DNA from 3 places in the Neorhizobium sp. DAR64862/K0K3 genome. Region 2 is predicted to be linked to each of the others. Evidence: predicted binding sites of a transcription regulator. Region 2 holds the regulator's gene; each other region holds the start of a gene.

Region 1 (5,991 bases), 250 kb from region 2:
CGACATCCCGCCACCGGGCGGCGAGAGCCTGCGCGACACCGGTGCCCGGGTATGGCCCTATTACATGACCGAGATCCTGCCGCGCGTGCTGCGCGGCGAAAAGATTCTCGTTGCCGCCCATGGCAATTCGCTGCGCTCGCTGGTGATGGTTCTCGACCGTCTCAGCAAGGAAGAGATCCTCAAGCTCAACCTCGCGACCGGCGTGCCGATGGTCTACGTACTGAACGCGGATTCGACCGTCGCTTCCAAGAAGGTTCTGGGCGACATGTCCGCCGCGCATTAATACGCGCCAAGTCTTCAAGATCGCGCCGGCTCGTATGGACAATGCGGGCCGGCGTTTTCATTTGTCAGTTCTCGATCGTGAACTGCACCATGTCGGCCGGGAAACGGCTGATCGCATACTGCACGGGCACGCCTTCCGGATCGGCGTTCAGTGCGCGCGTTACCAGCATGATCGCACCCGGCGACAATTCCAGATCTGCAAGGTCGGCGCTTTCGGCGTGGACCGCCGTAACCTCGGTCGAGACGCGGAGATAGTCGGTCAGGCCGATTGCCGCGAAGGCTGCGGTTATGGAGCCGCTCTCGCGATAGGCCTCTGCGATCCCTGAAAAGCGATCGGCCGGGAACCAGGCGGTTGCCCGTGATACCGGACGGCGATCCGCTTTGCGCAGGGTTTCAAGCCGGATCACGGCAGCGCCGACCGCAAGCTGCAGGCGCGACGCCAGGTCCGGTGTCGCCGATTCCTCGGACGCCGCCAGCAGCAGACCTTCCTTTTCTTTCGCCTGATCACCGATGCCCTCGCTGAACCGGGTTCGCCTGGAAATCGGGAAGTTCAGCCGCTCCTTGCGCTCGATCAGCGTTCCCCGTCCCTGAACGGCCCGCACAATGCCCTCCTGCGCCAGCGCTGCCAGCGCGCTTCTCACCGTATGGCGGTTCACGCCGCACTCCGCCGCCAGCGAGATCTCCGGCGGCACCTTGCCGGTCGCATCGTAATCGCCGTTTGCGATCGCCGTGCGGATACGGTCGGCTATCTGCCGCCACAACGCGACGCCGCTCTGCCTCTGAACAATCACCCGATCAGTACCCCTGTCACACGCTTGTTATACGCCGCCTTTATTGGTACATGTAATTTGTATGGTTGTCTATATAAATAGACATTTAGGAGATGACCGATGGATCCTGCGGGAAATCACATGGCGCTGGCGGAACCGGAAAAGCGGCGCCGCTGCATCGAGCTTCTGGCGCAAACATCCTGCGACGAATTGAAGGCCGCATGGAACGGGCTGTCCGACAAGCCCACCGTCAAACCCGTGCGCGGACCGGAAACCGGTCTGGTGATGGTTCGCGGCCGGATCGGCGGCGGCGGCTCGCCCTTCAATCTCGGTGAAGCGACGGTGACCCGCGCAACCATCCTTCTTGCCTCCGGCACGGCCGGCCACGCCCAGGCGCTCGGCGCCGACAAGGGAAAGGCGAGGCTGTCTGCGATCTTCGATGCGCTGTGGCAGGAAGCAGAGACCCGCGACTTCGTCGAAACGGCGCTTCTTTCACCGACCGAAAGCCGCATCGCCGCTGAGGACAGACAGAAAGCGGAAGAGACCGCGGCGACCCGCGTCGACTTCTTCACAATGGTACGGGGAGACGATTGATGGCCGTTCATGCACAAGCCCTCGCCGGTGGGTTCGCCGATCCGGTTTTCCAATCCCAGACCATTTTCAAAACGCTGATGGACGGGATGGCGCGGCCCGGAACGATCTACGACGCCGCGCTTCAGGCCGGCCAGCCGGAACCGCTCGGCAATGCGGCCGGCGCGATTGCTCTGACCCTCTGCGATCACGATACCCCCGTCTGGCTGAGCGCCGGTCTTGCAAAGTCTGCCATGCCGGAATGGATCGGTTTCCATACGGGTGCACCGATCACCCGCGAAAAGGCGCAGAGCAGCTTCGCCTTTATCGAATCAGGCACGGCACCCTCTTCCTTCGGCCTGTTTGCCGCCGGCACCCAGGAATACCCTGACCGATCCACGACACTGATCCTCGAAGTCTCAGCTCTTGGCGACGGCGAACAACTGACCCTGACCGGACCGGGGATCCTCGGCACCAGGACGGTCGCCGTCGCGGGACTGCCGGATATGTTCGGGAGGCTCTGGGACGACAACAGGGCGCTCTTTCCCCGCGGAGTCGACGTCATTCTCACTGCCGGAGCGCAGTTCCTGTGCCTGCCGCGCACCACCCGGATTGCCGGCTGAGCCGAAGGAGATCAAACCCATGTATGTTGCAGTCAAGGGTGGCGAGGCCGCCATTACCAACGCTCACGCATTGCTTGCCGACCGACGTCGCGGCGACCGGTCGCTTCCAGCCCTCACGATCGAGCAGATCGCCGAACAGCTTGGCCTTGCCGTCGACCGGGTGATGGCGGAAGCCTCGCTTTATGATCGGTCACTGGCAGCGCTTGCGGTGCGCCAGTCGCGTGGCGATCTGATCGAGGCGATCTTTTTGCTTCGGGCTTACCGCACCACGCTGCCCCGCTTCGGTTCTTCCCTTCCGGTCGATACCGCGGCCATGAAGGTCGAGCGGCGCGTCTCGGCGACCTACAAGGATCTGCCGGGCGGCCAGTTGCTCGGTCCCACCTTCGACTACACCCATCGTCTTCTCGATCCCTCGCTTCTGACGGATGAGGTGATCGCCGATCCTGCACGCAAAGAGGCGTCCGGCGAGGAGATCATGCGTGTCTCCGACATTCTGGCGCATGAAGGGCTGATCGAGCCGGACGGCGACCTTCCCGATGACCATGCGGCGGGAGACCTGACGCGCGAGCCGCTGGAATTTCCGATGGGTCGTGACCTCCGGCTGCAGGCACTCGCCCGCGGCGACGAGGGCTTCCTGCTGGCGCTCGGCTACTCGACGCAGCGCGGCTATGGCCGGAACCACCCATTCGTCGGCGAAATCCGGATCGGCGAGGTGGAGGTGGAAATGGACATGCCGGAACTCGGCTTCCCGGTCTCCCTCGGTCGCATCCAGCTGACCGAGTGCCAGATGATCAACCAGTTCAAGGGCTCCTCCATAGCACCGCCGCAGTTTACCCGCGGCTACGGGCTCGTGTTCGGGCAGAGCGAGCGCAAGGCGATGTCGATGTCGCTGGTGGACCGCGCCCTTCGCGCCGAAGAGCTTGGCGAGGACATTACCGCGCCGGCGCAGGACGAGGAATTCGTCATTTCGCACTCCGACAACGTGCAGGCGACCGGCTTCGTCGAACACCTGAAACTGCCCCATTACGTCGACTTCCAGGCGGAGCTTGCCATGGTGCGCAAGATGCGCGCCGAGATTGAGGCCGCTCGCCACGGCGATACCGAGATGAAGGATGCTGCCGAATGAGTGCCGATCTCGCCACCTACAATTTCGCCTATCTAGACGAACAGACGAAACGGATGATCCGCCGGGCAATCCTGAAAGCGATCGCCATACCCGGCTATCAGGTACCGTTCGCGTCGCGCGAAATGCCGATGCCCTACGGCTGGGGTACCGGCGGCGTGCAGGTGACGGCCGCGATCATCGGTCCGGACGATGTGCTGAAGGTCATCGACCAGGGTGCCGACGACACGACCAATGCGGTCTCCATCCGCGCCTTCTTCCAGAAGGTCGCCAATGTCGCGGTCACCACCCATACGAAGGACGCGACCATCATCCAGACGCGCCATCGCATTCCCGAGCAGAAGCTGACCGAAGGCCAGGTGCTGGTCTACCAGGTGCCGATCCCGGAACCGCTGCGCTTCCTCGAGCCGCGCGAGACCGAGACCCGGAAAATGCATGCGCTCGAAGAATACGGACTGATGCATGTGAAGCTTTACGAGGACATTGCCCATAACGGCCGCATCTCCAAGACCTATGCCTATCCGGTCAAGGTCGACGGTCGGTATGTGATGGACCCCTCGCCGACCCCGAAATTCGACAATCCGAAAATGCACATGTCCGATGCGCTGCAGCTGTTCGGCGCCGGACGTGAAAAACGGATCTATGCGGTTCCGCCGCATACCGAAGTGGTCAGCCTGGATTTCGAGGACCACCCCTTCGAGATCCAGACATTCGAGCAGGATTGCGCACTCTGCGGCGCGCACGGCGTCTATCTCGACGAAGTGGTGCTCGACGATCAGGGCGGGCGAATGTTCGTCTGCTCGGACACGGACCATTGCGAAGACAGACGCGAACATGGCCATGTCGGCGAGATGCTCGCCCCCAACCAGGAGGCAGCGGAATGAGCGACAATCCTCTTCTCAAAGTCAGCGGCGTTTCGAAATTCTATGGCAGCCGGATTGGTTGCCAGGATGTCAGTTTCGAGCTGTGGCCGGGCGAAGTGCTGGCCATCGTCGGCGAATCCGGTTCCGGCAAGACGACGCTCCTCAATTGCCTGTCGACCCGGCTGATGCCGAGCGCCGGCAGTGTCGAATACCGGATGCGCGACGGCAACTTCCGCGATCTCTATCACATGAGCGAGGCCGAACGGCGGTTCCTGATGCGCACCGACTGGGGTCTCGTGCACCAGAACCCGGCGGATGGTTTGCGCATGACGGTATCGGCTGGCGCCAATGTCGGCGAACGGCTGATGGCAGTCGGTGACCGGCATTACGGCAAGATCCGCGAAACGGCGACCGACTGGCTGGGACGCGTGGAAATTTCCGCCGACCGCATCGACGACCAGCCGCGCGCCTTTTCCGGCGGCATGCGCCAGCGTCTGCAGATCGCCCGCAATCTCGTCACCGGTCCGCGCCTCGTGTTCATGGACGAACCGACCGGCGGCCTCGACGTCTCGGTGCAGGCAAGACTGCTCGACCTCGTGCGCGGGCTTGTCAACGATCTCGGTCTCTCGGCCATCGTCGTTACCCATGACCTCGCAGTCGCACGCCTTCTCTCGCACCGGATGATGGTGATGAAGGACGGTCATGTGATCGAACAAGGGCTCACCGACCGTGTCCTCGATGACCCGCGCGAGCCCTACACGCAGTTGCTCGTCTCCTCGATTCTCCAGGTATAGGACAGACCGATGGCCACTCCACTCGTCGTCTCGGAAGTCTCCAAAAGCTTCATCATGCACCTGCGCGACGGCATCAAGCTGCCGGTCGTCAACGACGTCAGCTTTTCCGTTGCCGGCGGCGAATGCGTCGTGCTCGGCGGCCCCTCGGGGATCGGCAAGAGCTCCATCCTGAAAATGCTCTACGGCAACTATGCCGTCGATGCGGGCCAGATCCTGGTGAATCACCGCGAGAAGATCGTCGATATCGCGGCAGCCGATCCGCGCACGATCATCGAGGTTCGCCGGCATACGATGGGTTACGTCAGCCAGTTCCTGCGCACCGTGCCGAGAGTCGCTGCCGTCGACGTGGTCGCAGAGCCGCTCGTTGCCCGCGGTATCGATGCCGCGGAAGCCAAGGACAGGGCGGTCGAACTGCTCGCCAGGCTCAACCTTCCGCGCGAACTCTGGTCGCTTCCGCCTGCCACCTTTTCCGGCGGCGAGCAGCAGCGCGTCAACATCGCCCGCGGCTTCATCACCAACCACCGCATTCTACTTCTCGACGAGCCGACCGCATCTCTCGATGCGACCAACCGGCGTGTGGTGATCGAGATGATCGCTGCCAAGAAAGCCGAAGGCGTTGCCATGCTCGGCATCTTCCATGACGAGGAAGTGCGCGAGGCCGTTGCGGACCGTATTCTCGATGTCAGCGCGTTTTCACCACGAAAGGCAGTTGCCGCATGAGTGCCAAGGTCGGTATCAACCCCGTCATCCACGCGACGGCGAGCGTCAGCAATTCGACGATCGGTCGCTATACGGAAATTTCCGAGCGCTGCCGCATCGACGAAGCAGAGATCGGCGACTACTCGTACATCATGCAGGACGGCTCCATCTGGTGCGCGACGATCGGCAAATTCGTCAACATGGCCGCTTCCGTGCGCATCAATGCGACGAACCATCCGACATGGCGCGCCACGCTGCATCACTTCA
Region 2 (5,991 bases):
TCATTTCTGCGGTTGCGATGCGCAGGATGCGTCGCCCTATTGCAAATATCACGCGAAGCTTGCCTACCAGCCGGTGCACGAGCGCCGTCGTCCGGCTGCCCGCGCGTCCTGAGTCAGACGGCTGCGGAAACAAGATCGAAGGCGGGCTCTGGCCCGCCTTTTGCGTTTTCGGCATGGCTGACTTGCGCTGAAAAAACTTGCCTCGCACTCCCTGGGCTCCTATTTCGGCCTCGAGAGAGGACGACCTCCCCCTGAATGGGCATAACGCTGGGACGACCCGGCATGAACCTCACCTAAAGGGGAAGATCATGCGCTCGATAAGAGACCGTATTCGCCACGCCATCAGCTTTGAAATCATCGGGCTTCTGATGATGGTGCCGCTCGGCGCTTTCGTCTTCGACATGCCGGCCGAACATATGGGCATTGTCGGCGTCGTGTCTGCGACGGTCGCGACCGGCTGGAACTACCTCTACAATCTGGGTTTCGACCGCTTTCTGCAGGCGCGACGGGGTACGACGCTAAAGACGCCTGCCTTGCGCATTGCTCATGCGGTGCTGTTCGAAATCGGTCTGCTGGTCGTGCTGATGCCGTTTATCGCGTGGTATCTGCAGATTACCCTTCTCCATGCGCTGACAATGGATATCGCGATCGCGCTGTTCTACGTGGTCTATGCCTATCTCTTCAATCTTGGCTACGACAAGTTGTTCCCGCTGCCGGAATGGAAGACCCAGGAAGCCGCCTGACCATCAGAGTTTCGGACGGTGCAATACGCCAGTCCGATGGAAGCCTGAATTTGTCAGCAAACCCGATCTCTCCGGCGCGCGTGATCCGCAGAGCCCGGGTTTCCTCTCGGCGGCTGATCCAGCCGACGCCAAGAGCGCGGTCCAGCAGCGCCGCACCCATTTGTCCCGCCAGATGCGGCCGTCGCTCGCTCCAATCGAGGCATGTCCGGCAGAGCGGGCGTTTCGAACGGGTCAGCTGGTCGAGATCGATCCCGAAATCACAAAAGAAACGCCGACCTTCATCGGTGATCAGGCCGGCTCCATCGCCGAGCAGCAGATAGCCGTTGCCGGTCAGGGAGTCGGCGAGCGCGATGGCGAGACGGCCGGCCATGTGGTCGTAACAGGTGCGGACTAGCCGTAACGCTTCATCTTTCGGGCCCACAGGGTGATGGCGCTTCGGTCCGTCTGCGGCGACTGCCATCAACGCGTGGATCGCGTGCGCGACTTCCGGAGAGGCAAGTCGGTAATAGCGGTGCCTGCCCTGCTTTTCGACTGCGATCAGATGCGCCTGGGCCAGTTTGCCGAGATGGCCGCTGGTTGTCTGCGCGGTGACGCCGGCATGGCGTGCCAGTTCGCCCGCCGTCAGCGCCTGGCCGCCCATCAGCGCGGACAGCATGTTGGCGCGCGCGACATCGCCGATCAGGCTTGCAACTTCCGCAATCGTATTTCCTGAAACCATATTGGACATGATCCAGTTCTAGCACCGGAAAACTTTGCCGTCAGCGATCAACGGTTCGGCCGTCGCCGAAGCATTTCTTTTCCTCTCTCCGCTAAGAGGGGCGGAGATTGCATGGATGGGGATAGGAACTGGAATGGCGGACACCAAAACAAGCATGGCAACGGATCTGTTGCTGCTCCTCACGCTCGCGACGCTTTGGGGCGCGTCCTACACGCTGATCAAAGTCGGTGTGGAGACGATTTCGCCCGTCACCTTTATCGCCGTCAGAACACTGGTCGCCGGTCTCATTCTCGCTGCGGCACTTCGCCTTCGCGGATTGAAGCTGCCGACCGACCGGCAGACCTGGACGCTCTTCACGGTTCAGGCCGGCCTCAACAGCGCTGTCCCCTTCACCCTGATTGCCTGGGCCGAACAGACGACCGATGCGGGCCTTGCCACCATTTTGAGTTCCACGACGCCGATCTTCGCGTTTCTGCTGACGGCGCTGATCACGCGCCATGAAAGCGTCTCTGCGGCCAAGCTGTTTGGAGTTGCCGCAGGCATTGTCGGCATATGCCTGATCGTCGGCATGGAGGCGCTTGCCGGGTCGGGCGAGAACCTCTGGGCTCAACTCGCCATCGTGGCGGCGACGATCTGCTATGCGGCGGCTGCCATCTTCGGCAAGAATTTTAAGGGATTGGACCCGATGATGCCCGCCGCGGGATCGCTGATCGCAGGGGCGGCCATCCTCATTCCCGTGAGCCTCGTGGTCGACCGGCCCTGGACGCTGACGCCCAGCACCGATTCGATGCTCGCCCTGTTGGCGCTCGCGGTATTTTCGACGGCGCTCGCCTTCGTCATCTATTTCCGGCTGGTGCGGACGCTGGGCTCCGTCGGCACGACGGCGCAGGCCTATCTGCGGGTGCCGATCGGCGTTGGCATCGGCGTCGTGTTTCTCGGCGAAACGCTTGCCTCGACAGCCTGGCTCGGTCTCGCCTGCGTCGTGACCGGTGTCATTGCCATGACGCTGCCGGCTAGGAGACGCGGTGCTCAGGCTTCCATCGAGTAGCCGGCACCGCGGACCGTGCGGATGACGTCCTGCATGTTGGAGAAGTTGAGTGCCTTCCGCAGGCGCCCCACATGCACGTCGACGGTGCGTTCGTCGACATAGATGTCATGGCCCCAGACGCCGTCGAGCAACTGCGAGCGCGAAAAGACGCGGCTGGGCGACGCCATCAGGAATTCTAGAAGTCTAAACTCTGTCGGCCCGAGGCGAACTTCGCGGCTCTTGCGGTGAACGCGGTGGGTTTCGCGGTCGAGTTCGATGTCGCCGCATTTGAGGACGCTCGACAGCACTTCGGGTCGGGCACGACGCAGCATCGCCTTGACGCGGGCCATCAGCTCCGGTGTCGAAAACGGCTTGACCACATAGTCGTCGGCGCCCGTGGCAAGCCCACGAACGCGCTCGCTTTCTTCGCCGCGCGCCGTCAGCATGATGATCGGCAGGCGTTCCGTCTCCGGCCGCATGCGCAGGCGACGGCACAGTTCGATGCCTGAAACGCCCGGCAGCATCCAGTCGAGAATGAGAAGATCCGGAACGCGCTCCTGAAGCCTGATTTCCGCTTCGTCACCGCGAAGCACGGTATCGACCTCGTAACCCTCGGCCTCCAGGTTATACCGAAGGAGGACGCTGAGGGCCTCTTCGTCTTCCACGACTGCGATCTTCGGCTGCATTCCGACTTGCTCCGTCACTCGTCCCGAACTGCACTTAGATCCGCCAGATCCGCTCGCGCTGCTTCAGGTCATTGGTTTTGGCAGTTATCGTCCCGAAACCGGCAGGCGATTTCGGGAGAGCTGCATCATGTCCCGGCGGAGCCGAGCATGTTGGACGTATCGTCCTTCGGACGTTCGCCCTCCGGCTGTGCGCCGGTTGCGATGTAGTAGATGGTCTCGGCGATATTGGTCGCGTGGTCGCCGATGCGCTCGATGTTCTTGGCGCAGAACAGGAGATGGGTGCAGGTGGTGATGTTGCGCGGATCCTCCATCATGTAGGTGAGGAGTTCGCGGAACAGCGAGGTGTACATCGCGTCAATCTCTTCATCGCGCTGGCGGATGATTTCGGCTTTTTCCGCGGAGCGGTTGGCGAAGACATCAAGAACGTCCTTGAGCTGCACCAGCGCCAGTTCGGAAAGATGCTCCAGACCACGGGCGAGCTTGCGCGGGACGCCTGTTCCCTGCACGGCGAGCACGCGCTTGGCGGTGTTCTTACCAAGGTCGCCGACGCGTTCCAGGTCAGCTGCAATGCGCAGCGTGCCGATGATCTCGCGAAGATCGGCTGCCATCGGCTGGCGCTTGGCGATGGTGACGATCGCCTTGTCCTGGATATCGCGCTCGGCGTGGTCGAGAATGACGTCGTCCGAGATGACCTTCTGGGCCAGCGCCGAGTCGGAGTTGACGAGCGCACGCACGGCATCACCGCACATCTGCTCCGCCAGGCCGCCCATTTCGGAGATCCGGCGGTTCAGGTATTTCAGTTCCTCGTCATAGGCCGAGAGAATATGGGTCGAAACCATGTGTCTGATCCTTGATGTCTGCAGTTGCGGCTGACGGGCTCTGCGCCCGCATCAGCCGAAGCGGCCCATGATGTAATCCTGGGTGCGCTGGTCATCCGGATTGGTGAACATCTTGTCGGTATCGTTTTCCTCGACCAGATGGCCGAGATGGAACATTGCCGTGCGCTGTGAAACGCGGGCTGCCTGCTGCATCGAGTGGGTGACGATCACGATCGTGTAGTTGGCGCGCAGTTCGTGGATCAGTTCCTCGACCTTGGCCGTGGCGATGGGGTCGAGTGCCGAGCACGGCTCGTCCATCAGAATGACTTCAGGCGAAACGGCGATCGCACGGGCGATGCAAAGGCGCTGCTGCTGACCGCCGGAAAGGCCGGTACCGCCTTCATGCAGGCGATCCTTGACTTCTGCCCAGAGGCCGGCGCGCTGCAGGCTTGCCTCGACAATCGCGTCCATTTCCGTCTTGCCGCGGGCAAGGCCGTGGATGCGGGGACCGTAGGCAATGTTCTCGTAGATCGACTTCGGGAACGGGTTCGGCTTCTGAAACACCATGCCGACCCGGGCGCGCAGCTCCACGACGTCGATTTCCTTGTCGTAGATATCGTCGCCGTCGAGCGTGATCTTGCCGGTGACGCGGCAACCCTCGATCGTGTCGTTCATGCGGTTCATCGTGCGCAGGAAGGTGGACTTGCCGCAGCCAGACGGACCGATCAAAGCAGTGACGGTATTTTGGCGGACATTCAGGTTCACGTCATAAAGAGCGCGCTTGTCACCGTAATAAACGGAGACATCCTTGCCGATCATCTTATATGCAACGTCGTTCATTTTCTTGTCCAGCGCCTTCTCAACTGCAGCTTCTGACATCATGTTCATTGCTTCCCCCTTCCTCTACCAACGCCGTTCGAAGCGGCGTCGCAAGAGAATTGCGCCAACATTCATCAAGATCAGGAACAGGAGCAGGATCATGATCGCTCCCGAGGTTCGTTCAACGAAGGCGCGTTCCGCCTCGTTAGCCCACATGTAGATCTGTACCGGCAGCGCTGTCGACGGATCCATCGGCGTGGTCGGATAGTTCGCCACGAAGGCGACCATGCCGATCAAGAGGAGCGGCGCGGTTTCGCCAAGGGCGTGCGCGAGGCCGATGATCGTACCGGTCAGGATACCGGGCATGGCAAGCGGCAGGACATGGTGGAAGATGGTCTGCATCTTCGAGGCACCGAGCCCGAGCGCTGCAGCACGGATCGACGGTGGCACTGCTTTCAGTGCCGCGCGGGTGGCGATGATAATGGTCGGAAGCGTCATCAGCGTCAGCACCAGGCCGCCGACCAGCGAGGCCGAGCGCGGCAGGCCCATGAAGTTGATGAAGACCGCGAGACCCAACAGACCGTAGACGATCGACGGGACCGCTGCGAGATTGTTGATGTTGACCTCGATCAGGTCGGTGAACCGGTTCTTCGGGGCAAACTCTTCAAGATAGATCGAGGCTGCGACGCCGATCGGCAGCGACAGGACGAGCACGATCAGCATCATGTAGAAGGAGCCGATCAGAGCGACGCCGACGCCGGCTGCTTCCGGACGGCTGGACGCGCCGTTGAAGAAAATGCCGGTGTTGAATTCCTTGGCGAGCGCACCGCTGTCGGTCAGCTGCTTCATCCATCCGACCTGCTGGTCGGACACCTTGCGGCTGGTTTCCGCCACGTCGAGATTGATCTGGCCTTTCACGGCGCTGTCGATATCGCCGGCCGCCAGAAGCGAAACCGTCTGAGTCGTGCCGATGATCTCAGGATCGGAAACGACCATATCGCGCAGCTGGCCACGAACGCCGTCCGAAATCATCTGGTTGACGGCACGCAGGCCCTGGCGATCGGTTTCGGCGACGCCCAGAACCTTCGCCAGCGCATTGCGGGCGACGATCGGGTAGTTGGCCGTCATCAGCTTGGCCGGATCCGTAGCCCGCACATTATCCTTGTCGATGATCTGCTGC
Region 3 (5,991 bases), 470 kb from region 2:
GCTGCCGGAGGCGCCGATCACCAGATCGAACTTGTCGGCGGCACGCGCACTGCCGAGCCGCAGCGACCGTTCCTGCAGGGTCACGGCAACCCCGAGCGCCGTAGCTAAGGCAACCAGAAGCACCACGACGGCGCAGCCCAGCCAGAGACGCCGCAGGTCGGCGATGATAAAACGGATCATACCGGCACCTTCCCGACAACATCATCGCCGACGATGCACCCGCCCCTGAGCACGATGCGCCGGTCGAGGCGTTCGATCATGCGTTGGTCGTGCGTCGCCACAACAAGCGTGCTGCCGGCACCGGCCGCGACGGACAGAAGCAGATCCCCCACCGCCTCGCCGTTTTCGAGATCGAGGCTTGCCGTCGGCTCGTCGGCAATGATGATACCCGGCTTGCGCAGCAGCGCCCGGGCGATCGCCACCCGCTGCTTCTCGCCGCGCGACATGGTCTCGACGGACTGACCGGGTCGCTTCAACCCCACGGTCTCGATCAGCTCATGCGCTCTTTTCACCAGATTCGGGGTCGAGACCCGCGAAAGCCGTGCCGGCAGCAGCACGTTATCCAGCGCCGAAAGACCCGCAAAGAGATGGAAATCCTGCATCACGAGGCCCACATTTTCGGCCCGCCAGCGGTCTCGCCGGCCTTCCGACAGTTTGGCGATATCCTGCCCGCCCCAGACCACATGGCCGCTACCGACACGCTCCAGCCCCGCAATGATATTGAGAAGCGTGCTCTTGCCCGATCCCGACCCGCCCGTCAGCGCAACGCGGCTACCGGCGGAGATCTCAAGGTTCGCGATGGAAAGAACCGGTGTCGCCAGACCGGGAAACGAGACGGCGAGAGATTGCACCTTCAGAGGCATCATGTCGTCAGACCGTACCGTATTCCGCCTGTCGGATCCGCAGCAGGCTCACGAAGCCGGTGTCCGGATCGGTCCACGAGCCCATCTCGAGCGTGCCGCGCACCTCGATCGTCTGGCTTGGCTGGGTGAATGTCTGCTTCTCATCGAGATAGACAACGACGATATTGTCTGGCCAGTCCGCATCGGTGGAGCAGAACGGGCAGATCGACATCGGCACTTCGGTCAGAACAAAGAACGAGGCTTCCGCCTTCAGCGGTGGCGCCATGAAACCGCGCATGGCGATCTCCTGGCCGTTCAGCCGCTTGACCTTGTCGGAAAATTCCAGTCCGAGAACGCTGACCTTGCCGTAGAGTTCGTCGAAGGAAAGCCCGTTTCCTGCGCGGGCGGTTGCGCCTGATATCAGCAGCGGCAGGCCGGCAATGATGCCAAGCGAGGTCTTGAGCATCTGGCGACGGTCGACCATCTCGAGCGCTCCCATAATCACTTTCCCTTGACGAGCGCCGTCATCATCCTGCAGCTGAGGCATATCTTCAAGTCCCGCGATATCTGAAGTAGATAGGGGCACGCCTCAGGACATGCCCCTCTTTGGTCGTTCAGGCCCAATAGGTCTGATCAGTTGGTCTGCTTGGCGCCCAGCGCGAAAGTTTCCGCGAGAACCTTGTAGACGTCGCTCTGCTCCATATAGCCGCGGAAGCCTTCCGAACCCGGGCCGGCAGCCTGAAGCACGACGTCGTCAACCGCATGGACGCCACTGTCGGCGCTTTTCGGAATGATGCCGGTCACGAGAACGGCACCAGGGACATCCTTGTAGGCTTCGTTGGCGACATATTCCTTCTTTTCGTTCTGGATGGCCGGAACGAAGGGATTGTCGAGCTTCGGACGGAATGTCTCGTAATGATCAGGGCCGTTATTGGCGTTCAGGAACAGGCGCTTGGTAACATCGACCTTGTCAGGATAACCGTCCTTGTTCTCGTCCATATAGTTCGGGAAGCCTGCCTCGGCATAGGTCCCGACCTTTTCGCGCATGTCGTCGCCCGGCTTTTCATCGTTGACCGTACCGATGATCGAAACACCGTGGGTATGATCGCCGGTGACGATGATCAGCGTGTCGGGGTTCTTGTCGGCAAATTCGCGGGCTGCGGCGATTGCCTTGTCGAATTCGATCGTATCGACGACGGCGCGGTCCCAGTCCAGCGGATGGGACATCTTGTCGATATTGGCAGCTTCGACCATCAGGAAGAAGCCGTCCGGGTTCTTCGACAGCGTGTCGAGGGCGACCTTAGTCATGTCGACGAGGCCCGGCTGGTCCGGGAACTTCGCGGTCGTGCCCTTTTTCAGGAATTCGCGGTCAAGCGTCGTGTCCATGTTGCCGGTGTGGAACAGGCCGAGGATCTTACCCGTATTGGTGCCGGATGCCCTTGCCAGTTCAGCCTTGCTGGTCGCAAGCATGTAGCCGGCGTCCTTGAACAGGGCGATATAGTCCTTGTCGTCCTTGCGCTTGGATCCAGGCGTCGCCTGGGGCAGGAAGTAGGCGGAACCGCCGCCGAGCAGGACGTCCGGCTTGACGTCGAACAGCATGCCGTTGATCTCCGCCTTGTCGCCGCGCTTGCGGGTATGGGCGACGACGGCTGCGGGTGTTGCGTCCTGAACTTCTGCGGTCGTGACGATGCCGATCGACTTCTTCGTCTGGCGGCGGACCGCTTCCGCGTATGTTTCAACCTTCGGATCGTCCATCGAGTCAGGCGTGCGATCGGCATAGACGCCGATTGCGTTCACGGCTGTCTTGTGGCCGGTCATATAGGCCGACATCGTGTTGGCGCTGTCGGTGGCGACAGCGTCCGTCGCGGACGTCCCGACAAAGGCTGCCGGCGGGATGTCGTCCATTGCGAGACGACCGTTCGCCTTGCCCTCGGTCATGCCCTTGGCCATGATGCGGGCAGCGGTGCGATGCGCCACGGAAAGACCGTCACCGATCAGGAAGATCACGTTCTTGGCCTTTGGCTGCGCCGCGGTGCCATAAACGTTCCAGGTCACGCTCTTGGTTTCCGGACCAGCAGAGACTTCAACCTTGTAGTCGCCGGCATTCGCGATCGTCAGTGCGCGCAGCACGACGGCGGAACCGAGAACCTTGTCCTTGTTCTTCTCTTCTGCAACGAACTCGACATCCTTGCCGAACAGAGACTTGTAGTCCTGGCCGTTGACGGTGATCTTGACGTCCTCAGGCTTCACGACCGAGCTGAACTCGACCTTGAAATCGAATGGAGAGCCGGTCAGGATCGTCGCCCGATCAAGCGGAAAGACGTTCGCGGCGTGGGCGGCTTGCACGCCGCCGGAAAGAATTGTGGTGGCTGCAAAGGCAGCAAGAAGCATACGCATGGAAAACCCCCGTCGTTGCGTCGCATAGAGGTTCGGGGATAGCCCCATGCCATGACAGTGCAATGACAGAAACGTGATAACGGCGCCGAGGTCCGATCGCATCAACCTTGACTCTGCGGCAAAATCTTTTATGAGCAGCTTTGGAAAAGGAGTGTCCATGCTTCGCCGCGACTTTCGCTTTGCTGCGTGCTATGACCTGGCAGTATCTGCCGGGCGGCTGGATGTTGCCCTTTCGGTTTCCGACAAAACCACGGCCAAAACGACGACGAAAATTATCGTCTGACGTCTCTGGCCACCGCTCTCTCCCCGGTACGGCCGGGGACAAGGAACACCGCGTCGCGCGCGACACGGGCTTCCCCCTCAGAAAACCGAGGAGAGACAGAAAGAGAGCAAAGAAATGGGTTTCAAGATCGCAGTCGCCGGTGCAACCGGCAATGTCGGCAGGGAAATGCTGAACATTCTCGCGGAACGTGGTTTTCCGGCTGATGAAGTCGTCGCACTCGCCTCCGCCCGCAGCCAGGGAACGGAAGTTTCCTTCGGCGACAAGACGCTCAAGGTTTCCAACCTCGAGAACTACGATTTCTCCGATACCGACATCTGCCTGATGTCCGCCGGCGGCGATGCCTCCAAGAAGTGGTCGCCGAAGATCGGTGCGCAGGGCTGCGTCGTCATCGACAACTCGTCCGCCTGGCGCTACGATTCGGAAGTGCCGCTGATCGTTCCGGAAGTGAACCCCGACGCCATCGTCGGTTTCTCCAAGAAGAACATCATTGCCAATCCGAACTGCTCGACGGCCCAGCTCGTCGTCGCGCTGAAGCCGCTGCATGACTTTGCCAAGATCAAGCGCGTCGTCGTTTCCACCTACCAGTCGGTGTCCGGTGCCGGCAAGGAAGGCATGGACGAACTCTTCACCCAGACCCGCGCCGTGTTCGTCGCTGATCCGGTCGAATCGAAGAAGTTCACCAAGCGCATCGCCTTCAACGTCATCCCGCATATAGATAGCTTCATGGAAGACGGCTACACGAAGGAAGAGTGGAAGGTTCTGGCCGAGACCAAGAAGATGCTCGACCCGAAGATCCGCGTTACCTGCACGGCCGTTCGCGTTCCGGTCTTTATCGGCCACTCCGAATCCGTCAACATCGAGTTCGAAAACGAGATCACGGCCGATCAGGCCCGCGATATTCTGCGCGAAGCGCCGGGTTGCCTGGTCATCGACAAGCACGAAGACGGCGGTTACATCACGCCTCTCGAATGCGCCGGTGAAGATGCGACCTACATTTCGCGTATCCGCGAAGACGCAACCGTCGAAAACGGACTCAACATCTGGGTCGTCTCCGACAACCTGCGCAAGGGTGCCGCGCTGAACGCGATCCAGATCGCCGAACTTCTGGTCAATCGCGGTCTCATCAAGCCACGCAAGGTTGCTGCTTGATAAGTAACGTACTTTATTAAGCAAATCCGCTTAGAAAGCCCCGTCAGAAATGACGGGGTTTTTTCGATTCGTCTCTCTTCACGAACTATTCATGGGAAGATGAATTGCGATTATCCGCCACTGGGGTCATAAGGCCGAATATAGCGCAATTCTTCCGGAAGCTTTCGGCCAAGCAATCCGGACTTTCGACGGGTTTGACCGCATGATGAAGACTATTCTGGCAGGATTGATCGCAGCAGCAACGCTTGCGACCGCAGCCCCGGCCTTTGCCGCCGCCTGCGGCAATGATGGAGCCGGTTTCGACCGCTGGGTCGCCGATTTCAAGCAGCAGGCACCGTCCAAGGGTATCAGCCCTGCAGTTCTCGACCGCGCCTTTGCCAACGTCGTCTACAACCGCCCGACCATTCGCGCCGACCGCGGCCAGAAAAGCTTCAAGCTTTCCTTCGACGAGTTCATGAAAAAGCGCGGTGGCGCAACGATCATCTCGCGCGGCAAGTCCATGAAGAAATCCAACGCAGCGCTGTTTGCGTCGATTGAGCGCCGCTACGGCGTTCCGGCCGGTCCGATCCTGGCGATCTGGGGCATGGAAACCGGTTTCGGCAATTACATGGGCGACCAGCATACGCTGTCAGCCGTCGCAACGCTTTCCTATGACTGCCGCCGTTCGGCATACTTTACCGAACAGCTTTACGCTGCCCTGCAGCTCGTTGCCCGCGGTGATCTCAGCACCACTGCAAAGGGTGCAGCGCATGGCGAAATCGGCCAGACCCAGTTCCTGCCGCTCAACGTCATCCGCTACGGCGCCGATGGCGACGGTGACGGCCATATCGACATGGTCCGTTCGCGCGCCGATGCCCTGGCATCGACCGCCAACTTCCTCAAGGGTCATGGCTGGCGTACAGGCGCCGGTTACCAGCAGGGCGAGCCGAATTTCGTCGCCATCCAAGGCTGGAACGCGGCAACCGTCTACCAGCAGGCGATCGCCTATATGGGCGCCCAGATCGACGGCGGCTGAGCCGTTACACGGTTGAAATGATCAGGCCGGGCTCTGCTCGGCCTCGATCGCCGGTACACTGATGTCTGGCCGGGTGAAATCGCCCTTCTCGTTCATCACCCACAACTCGCCGGTCGAGATATCGAACCAGGCGCCGTGAATGTCGAGTTCTCCCTTTTCCGTGAGATTGCGGACGAAGGGGAAGGTCTGCAGATTGGCGATCGAATTGCGGATCGACACCCGTTCGAGCGCTGTCTGACGCTCGCTCTGGGTCATCAGGTCGTTGCTCTGGATCTGCGTGGCCGCAGGCCTGACCAAACCCATCC

What was found. The regulator PhoB, encoded in region 2, activates phosphate uptake and scavenging genes when phosphate is short. The targets are predictions, from matches to a motif close to TGTCATNNANCTGTCAT.
Region 1: phnF (phosphonate metabolism transcriptional regulator PhnF) is a predicted target of PhoB. The motif match lies at 1,088-1,104, and genes of this name have one in related genera.
Region 3: ACQY1L_RS15185 (alkaline phosphatase) is a predicted target of PhoB. The motif match lies at 3,291-3,307, and genes of this name have one in related genera.

The regions. Positions count from the first base shown of each region.
Region 1 covers NZ_CP191449.1:2,903,466-2,909,456, forward strand. Annotated here, with positions in the region: gene ACQY1L_RS14110 (2,3-bisphosphoglycerate-dependent phosphoglycerate mutase) at 1-283, shown strand, start outside; gene phnF (phosphonate metabolism transcriptional regulator PhnF) at 348-1,073, opposite strand; gene phnG (phosphonate C-P lyase system protein PhnG) at 1,194-1,646, shown strand; gene phnH (phosphonate C-P lyase system protein PhnH) at 1,646-2,245, shown strand; gene ACQY1L_RS14130 (carbon-phosphorus lyase complex subunit PhnI) at 2,265-3,371, shown strand; gene ACQY1L_RS14135 (alpha-D-ribose 1-methylphosphonate 5-phosphate C-P-lyase PhnJ) at 3,368-4,252, shown strand; gene phnK (phosphonate C-P lyase system protein PhnK) at 4,249-5,025, shown strand; gene phnL (phosphonate C-P lyase system protein PhnL) at 5,035-5,745, shown strand; gene ACQY1L_RS14150 (DapH/DapD/GlmU-related protein) at 5,742-5,991, shown strand, end outside.
Region 2 covers NZ_CP191449.1:2,657,980-2,663,970, forward strand. Annotated here, with positions in the region: gene ACQY1L_RS12840 (GcrA family cell cycle regulator) at 1-112, shown strand, start outside; gene ACQY1L_RS12845 (PACE efflux transporter) at 309-743, shown strand; gene ACQY1L_RS12850 (ArsR/SmtB family transcription factor) at 682-1,470, opposite strand; gene ACQY1L_RS12855 (DMT family transporter) at 1,595-2,509, shown strand; gene phoB (phosphate regulon transcriptional regulator PhoB) at 2,491-3,174, opposite strand; gene phoU (phosphate signaling complex protein PhoU) at 3,300-4,013, opposite strand; gene pstB (phosphate ABC transporter ATP-binding protein PstB) at 4,065-4,880, opposite strand; gene pstA (phosphate ABC transporter permease PstA) at 4,896-5,991, opposite strand, start outside.
Region 3 covers NZ_CP191449.1:3,131,020-3,137,010, reverse strand. Annotated here, with positions in the region: gene ACQY1L_RS15200 (FtsX-like permease family protein) at 1-180, opposite strand, end outside; gene ACQY1L_RS15195 (ABC transporter ATP-binding protein) at 177-866, opposite strand; gene ACQY1L_RS15190 (hypothetical protein) at 871-1,308, opposite strand; gene ACQY1L_RS15185 (alkaline phosphatase) at 1,476-3,239, opposite strand; gene ACQY1L_RS15180 (hypothetical protein) at 3,397-3,522, shown strand; gene ACQY1L_RS15175 (aspartate-semialdehyde dehydrogenase) at 3,637-4,671, shown strand; gene ACQY1L_RS15170 (lytic murein transglycosylase) at 4,874-5,686, shown strand; gene ACQY1L_RS15165 (carbonic anhydrase) at 5,708-5,991, opposite strand, start outside.